3 regions of the Bradyrhizobium sp. CCBAU 25338 genome follow, and region 3 is predicted to be linked to each of the others. Evidence: predicted binding sites of a transcription regulator. Region 3 holds the regulator's gene; each other region holds the start of a gene.
The links. Region 3 encodes PhoB, which activates phosphate uptake and scavenging genes when phosphate is short. Its sites were predicted from a motif close to TGTCATNNANCTGTCAT; they were not measured.
Positions count from the first base shown of each region.

Region 1 (2,264 bases), on a different contig from region 3:
AGCGACGGCGCCCGTTTGGTTTCGTGCAAATATCCGCTAGGTTCGGCACGCGCGCGCCGGTTTCCGGCGCAAAAGTGCCCTTTAACGCTGGAAACGAAACCTTGGCCCTCGACCGGAAAGACCTCGCGATCCTCGCGGAACTCACGACCAATGCGCGGGCCAGCCACACCGAGCTTGCCAACAAGATCGGCCTGTCGAGCACGGCACTGGCGCGGCGGCAGAAGGCGCTGGAGGACGACGGCTACATCCAGGGCTACCAGGCCGCGCTCGACCTCGCCCGGTTCGGCCTCACCACCACCGTGCTGGTTCGCATCGCGCTGGAGAGCCAGAGCGACGATGCGCTGAAGGCATTCGAGGCGGAGGTGGTGAAATGCCCCTCCGTCGTGCGCTGCTTCCTGATGTCGGGCACCGACGACTACATCCTGATCGTGCTCGCGCGCGACATCCAGGACTTCGAGCGGATCCACCGCACCGAGCTGTCCCGCCTGCCCCGCGTCGCGCGTGTGCAATCGAGCTTCGCGCTGCGCGAGATCGTCAACCGCGCGGTACCGACCGTGGTGTTCGGGGAGACGAAGCGCTGACCTCGTTCGTCCCAACCGGAGAACCGGTCGGGAACCAAGCAGCCCGTCATCCGTTGGGCGCTATTGGCCAGCGGCGGCAATGCATCCTCGCGTCACATCCACAATCTGCCCAGCTCGGCCTTTCCGCAGGGAACAGACCATGGCCGACATCACGGATCAGATCCCCGAACGCATTCCGATCAACCTCGTCGTCAATGGCGCAAGGCGCACACCCGAGGTCGTGCCGTGGACCACGTTTCTGGATGCCCTGCGTGACCGCCTGGAGTTGACCGGCACCAAGAAGGGCTGCGATCACGGCCAATGCGGCGCCTGTACCGCGCTGATCGACGGAAGACGGGTCAACTCCTGCCTGACCCTCGCCGTCATGAAGGATGGCGCTGAGATCACGACGATTGAAGGCCTTGCCAAGGACGGCGCGTTGCATCTCCTGCAACAGGCCTTCATCGACTCGCCTGCTCGCCGCCGATCCAGGCGCGAAGCTGATTGCCGGCGGCACCAACCTGATCGACCTGATGAAAGAGAACGTCGAACGGCCCTCCCGGCTGATCGACATCTCCCGCCTGCGAACGCCGTCTATCATGCCACCGGCAAGCGCATTCGGCGCTTCCCGATCACGCTGGACAAGCTGATGGACTGAAGCCGCAGGTACTCGAACCTTCCCGCGGTTCTCGGCTCCTGTCATCCAGCTGTCATCGAATGTGCCGAGAGCTGTGTCTCCGCCACACTCGGGAGCCGACATGGACTATTTCAAGCGCTTCAATTTCCTGTTCGCCGCACCCATGTTCGATAGCGACGACCTCGAAGGCGTTCGCTTCAACCAGATCATCGAGGAGATCCAGCGCTCCGGATTCGAGGTGGTCCGGGCCCGCAAGCTGGAGGATGCCGAGATGGCGGTGCAGACCGATGCGGCGATCGGCTGCATGGTGGTGGACTGGGGCAAGAAGGGCCTCGAAGGCAAGACCTCGGCGCTGATCAATCTGATGCGCCGCCGGGGCCTCGACTTCCCCATCATCCTCCTGATCCGTCGCAAGCGGTTCGAGGATCTGCCGGTCGAGGTGCTCGATTTCATCGACGGCTATGTCTTTCTGTCCGAGGAGACGCCGCCCTTCATTGCCAAGAACCTGATCAGCCGCCTCAAGCAATATGCCGAGACGCTGAAGACCCCATTCTTCGGCGCGCTGGTCGACTATGCCGAGGAAGGCAACCAGCTCTGGACCTGTCCAGGCCACAACGGCGGCGTGTTCTACAACCGCAGCCCGATCGGACGCGTGTTCGTCGAGCATCTCGGCGAATCCGTGTTCCGTGACGACCTCGATAATTCCGTGCTCGATCTCGGCGACCTCCTCACCCATGAAGGCCCGGCGCTGAAGGCGCAGAAGGAAGCGGCCCAGATCTTCGGCGCCGAAAAGACCTATTTCGTGCTCAACGGCACCTCGACGTCGAACAAGGTCGCGCTCGGCGCCCTCGTCACCGACGGTGACCTCGTGCTGTTCGACCGCAACAACCACAAGGCCGCCCATCACGGCGCTCTGATGATCAGTGGCGGCGTCCCCATCTACGTCCCGACCGTCCGCAATGCCTGGGGCCTGATCGGCCCGATGCGCTGGGACATGCTCGACGAGAAGGCCTTGCGCGAGGCCATCCGCAACCATCCCCTGGTCGGGGACCGCGACGCCTGGCGCA
Region 1 is NZ_LFKY01000001.1:314,939-317,202, forward strand. It holds gene ACM42_RS01410 (Lrp/AsnC family transcriptional regulator) at 102-581, shown strand; gene ACM42_RS38565 (2Fe-2S iron-sulfur cluster-binding protein) at 721-1,218, shown strand; gene ACM42_RS01425 (Orn/Lys/Arg decarboxylase N-terminal domain-containing protein) at 1,319-2,264, shown strand, end outside.
Region 1: ACM42_RS01425 (Orn/Lys/Arg decarboxylase N-terminal domain-containing protein) is a predicted target of PhoB. The motif match lies at 1,258-1,274, and genes of this name have one in related genera.

Region 2 (2,264 bases), on a different contig from region 3:
TTTGCGTGCGTCTTCAATTCGAGGAAGCCGTAGACGACCTGCACGCCGGCGCGTTCGAGATCGCGCGCCCAGCGGATGTTGGCTTCTTCGTCGAACCGCGCCTTCAACTCGATCAGCGCCGTGACGGATTTGCCGGCTTCGGCCGCTTCCGCGAGCGCGCGCACGATCGGCGAGTTGTTGGAGGTGCGGTAGAGCGTCTGCTTGATCGCGACGACGTCAGGGTCGCGCGCGGCCTGCTGAAGGAACTGCACCACCACGTCGAAGGATTCGTAGGGGTGATGGACGACGAGGTCCTTCTGCCGGATCGCGGCGAAGATGTCGCCGCCATGCTCGCGCACGCGCTCGGGGTGGCGCGGCACGTAGGGGGTGAATTCGAGGTCAGGCCGGTCGAGCCGCGTGAGTTGCGAGAGCTCGTTCATGGCGAGGACGCCGTCGACCAGGAACACCTCGTCATCGGCCGCCGACAGCGCATGCTGCACGAAGCTGCGCAACTGCTCCGGCATCTTGGCGTCGATCTCGAGCCGGATCACGGATCCGCGCCGGCGGCGCTTCAGCGCGGTCTCGAACAGGCGGACGAGGTCCTCCGCCTCTTCCTCGATTTCAAGCTCGGAGTCGCGGATGATCCGGAAGGAGCCCTGGCCGTGCAGATTGTAGCCGGGGAAAAGGCGGTTGATGAACAGGGCGGTCGCCTGCTCCAGCGAGATCAGGCGCACCGTGCCTTCGGCGGGCAGGCGGATGAAGCGGTCGATCTTGCCGGGCATGCGGATCAGCGCGTTCATCTGCCTGCCGTCGGCGGCGCGCGTGAGCTGGAGCGCGATGGTGAAGCCGAGGCTCGGAATGAACGGGAAGGGGTGGGCCGGATCGATCGCAAGCGGCGTCAGCAGCGGGAAGACGTTGTTGAGGAAATAGTCCTCGATCCAGGTCCGTTCCGACTTGGAGACGTCCTTGCCGTCGACCAGCACGATGCCGACCTCGGCCAGCGCGCTGCGCAGGTCGCGCCAGATCGCCTGCTGGTCCGAGGCGAGCTGGGAGACGGTACGGTTGATCAGGGCGAGCTGCTCCGACGGCGTCAGGCCGTCGGGGCTGCGTTCGGCAATGCCCTCGCGCACCTGGGCCTTGATGCCGGCAACGCGGACCATGAAGAACTCGTCGAGGTTATTCGCCGAAATCGACAGGAACCGAACCCGCTCCAGCACGGGGTGGCTGGGATTGACCGATTCCTCCAGGACTCGGCGGTTGAAATGCAGCCAGGACAGCTCGCGGTTGATGAACCGTTCGGGGCTCGACGCGATCGCCGGCAGGCCCTCGGCCTCCGATGCTTTCTCTTTAATTTCAATAGCTTGCGCAGAGTCCATCAGAAGTCGGTCCATCCTGTCTCGCCTCACTTTGCGACTTATGCGCAAAACCCCGGGGAGCATGTGTTACAGCGATGACGTTTCGATGACATTGATGTTCCGCCGTTCCGCCGCGTCAAGCCGTTGCAGAAGGCGTCGGGGTACAAGGGGCCGATCAGGGGTCCCGGAGCAACTCGGCGGCCAGCGCCCGGGTCACGGGGCGGCCGAGCCGCAGGGCTTCGCTGTCGAGCAGCTCCACGGCCTGCCGGGCCGCGGCCGAGGACCGCTCCAGGCGGGTGGCGAGGTAGCCGACTACGCTCTCGTCCACGGTGAGCTGGCGGTCGGCGCAGAACTTGACGATGAGGCCGCGAAAGAGCTGGTCGTCGGGGGGCAGCAGCGCGACCACCGGAACGGCCCGCAGACGCGAGCGCAGGTCGCGAAGCTCGATCTCCAGCGAGGCCGGCACCTCGCGTCCGGTGAGGAGGACGTAGGCGCCGTCCTCGCGGGCGAGGTTCATCAGGTGAAAGAGGGCTCGCTCGTCAAAATCCTTGGCCTTGAGATCCTCGACCACCAGCGCGCCGGTGGCGAGCGCGCCCGGGACGCCTGCCGCGGTCAGCGCATTGGCCGTGGTCGAGCGGGCGCCGGCTTCCTCGGCCCAGATCGCGGCGAGATGGCTCTTGCCGCTTCCTTCCGGGCCGGCCAGCCACATGATCCGGTTCGGCCATTCCGGCCAGCTGTCGATCAGGCCGAGACCAGCCGCATTGGCGGGGCCTTCGAGGAAGTTGTCCCGGCTTAGGCTCTCCGCATGCGGAAGTGCGAACGCCAATTGTCGGGGATGGACGCGGCCTGCCACGCTTGCTTTGCTCCATGCCGGCGCGCCGGCCCGTTTGAAGAGGTTCGACTTGATCGTGCGGGACTTGATCTTGCGAG
Region 2 is NZ_LFKY01000040.1:177,215-179,478, forward strand. It holds gene ACM42_RS25215 (RNA degradosome polyphosphate kinase) at 1-1,355, opposite strand, end outside; gene ACM42_RS25220 (DnaA ATPase domain-containing protein) at 1,510-2,187, opposite strand.
Region 2: ACM42_RS25215 (RNA degradosome polyphosphate kinase) is a predicted target of PhoB. The motif match lies at 1,430-1,446, and genes of this name have one in related genera.

Region 3 (2,264 bases):
GACACGCTGCAGAAGCGCATCGAGGAGCGCGCCGTGCTCACCATCGCCCGCCGCCAGCCGATGGCCGTTGATCTGCGCGAGATCGTCGGGGCCATGCGCGTCGCGACCGATCTCGAGCGCATCGGCGATCTCGCCAAGAACATGGGCAAGCGCGTCGCAGCGCTGGAGACGGATTTTCATCCGCTGAAACTGTTCCGCGGCCTGGAACACATGACCGACCTCGTACAGCAGCAGGTCAAGTCGGTGCTGGACGCCTATGCCGCGCACGATCTGCCGGCAGCGATGGCGGTGTGGAAGGGCGACGAGGAAGTCGATGCCATCTGCACCTCGCTGTTCCGCGAACTCCTCACCTACATGATGGAGGATCCGCGCAACATCTCGTTCTGCATCCATTTGATGTTCTGTGCCAAGAACATCGAGCGGATCGGCGACCACGCCACCAACATCGCCGAGACCGTATTCTACATGATCGAGGGTCAGGCGATCACCGACAAGCGGCCGAAGGGCGACATGACGACCTTCGCCACGACGGTGCCGAATACCTAAACGGTGCCGAATACCCAAGGAGCGACGACAACATGGGCGCACGCATTATGGTGGTTGAGGACGAGGAAGCTCTCACCGAGCTTCTTCGCTACAACCTCGAAGGCGACGGCTATGACGTTGAGACGGTGATGCGCGGCGATGATGCCGACACCCGCCTCAAGGAGCACATTCCCGATCTGATCGTGCTCGACTGGATGCTGCCGGGCCTGTCGGGCATCGAGCTGTGCCGGCGGCTGCGCACCCGTCCCGAAACCAAGCAGCTTCCGATCATCATGCTGACCGCGCGCGGCGAAGAAAGCGAGCGGGTGCGGGGACTTGCGACCGGTGCCGACGACTACATCGTCAAGCCGTTCTCGGTGCCGGAGCTGCTGGCGCGCGTGAAGGGCCTGCTCAGGCGCGCCAGCCCCGAGCGGCTCGCCACCGTGCTCGCCTATGGCGACATCGAGCTCGACCGCGACAAGCGCCGCGTGGCGCGTTCGGGCCGGCCGATCGATCTCGGCCCGACCGAATATCGTCTGCTGGAGTTCTTCCTGGAGCATCCCGGCCGCGTGTTCTCGCGCGAGCAGCTGCTCGACAGCGTCTGGGGCCGCGACATCTACATCGACGAGCGCACTGTCGACGTCCACATCGGCCGCCTGCGCAAGCTGCTCAATCTCGGCCGGGAGCAGGATCCGATCCGCACCGTGCGTGGCGCCGGCTATGCGCTGGACGATCGGTTCGCGAAGGCGGAGCAGACCTGAGTTTTGTGGATGTCGAATTAGCGAGCCGCGGCAACAATCTTGGCCGTCATCCCGGGGCGCGCGTAGCGCGAGCCCGGGATCCATAACCACAAGACGTGGTTTGGCGAAGACTCGCAGTAGCCATCTCGCGCAATCACTGCGCCCTGTGGTTATGGATCCCCGCCTCCGCGGGGATGACACCGAGTAAGTCGAGCCGTCATCGTGTGACGGCTGCAGTCAGCTAAATCCGCAAACTCACCGCGTGCCCGGCTTCGCCGGCGCGCGCCGGCGATCCGCTGCGGGTTGATACGCCACGCGCGAATGCTGGGCGCAATAGGGCAGGCCGGAGAGCGCCTTGCCGCCGCAGAAGAAGAAATCCGGGCTCGAGGGATCTCCGACCGGCCAGTGGCAGGTCGCCTCGTTCAGCTCCAGCAGCGACAGCCGCTGGTTCATCGGCACCACATTGTCGTAGGTGACGGGTTCGGCCTCCACCTCGACCTCGAAGGCCTGCGCCAGCGCGGTGTTGCCGCGGGCAACGGGGCGGGTCACCCGCATCATGTGCTGCGCGGGCCGCGCCTTGCGCGGCCGGGGCGCTGCCGACGAAGGGCTCTTGGCGCGGCCGGACAGGCCGAGCCGGTGCACTTTGCCGATCACGGCATTGCGGGTCACATTGCCGAGCTCCGCCGCGATCTGGCTGGCCGAAAGTCCGGCCTCCCAAAGCTTCTTCAGCTGCTCGACGCGATCATCGGACCAGGTCAAAACCGTCATTGCACCCTTTCCCTCGCTGCGCGCCTACCATCCTGGGGCCTTCGCAGCGATTGCCTAAGCCTTGAAAAACCCGTGCGGCCAGAATCCCTTAAGGCTCGCCGGGCGCGCTCAAGACGCCCGAACGTTTACGCCGGTACATGAGGACTTAAGGGATCAGAACTGCTGCACGAGATGTCGTATCTGACAGTCCAAACGCTACAATATGGCGTGACTCCCGCGCAAGAGTCCGCC
Region 3 is NZ_LFKY01000003.1:489,847-492,110, reverse strand. It holds gene phoU (phosphate signaling complex protein PhoU) at 1-546, shown strand, start outside; gene phoB (phosphate regulon transcriptional regulator PhoB) at 579-1,286, shown strand; gene ACM42_RS07580 (GcrA family cell cycle regulator) at 1,521-2,033, opposite strand.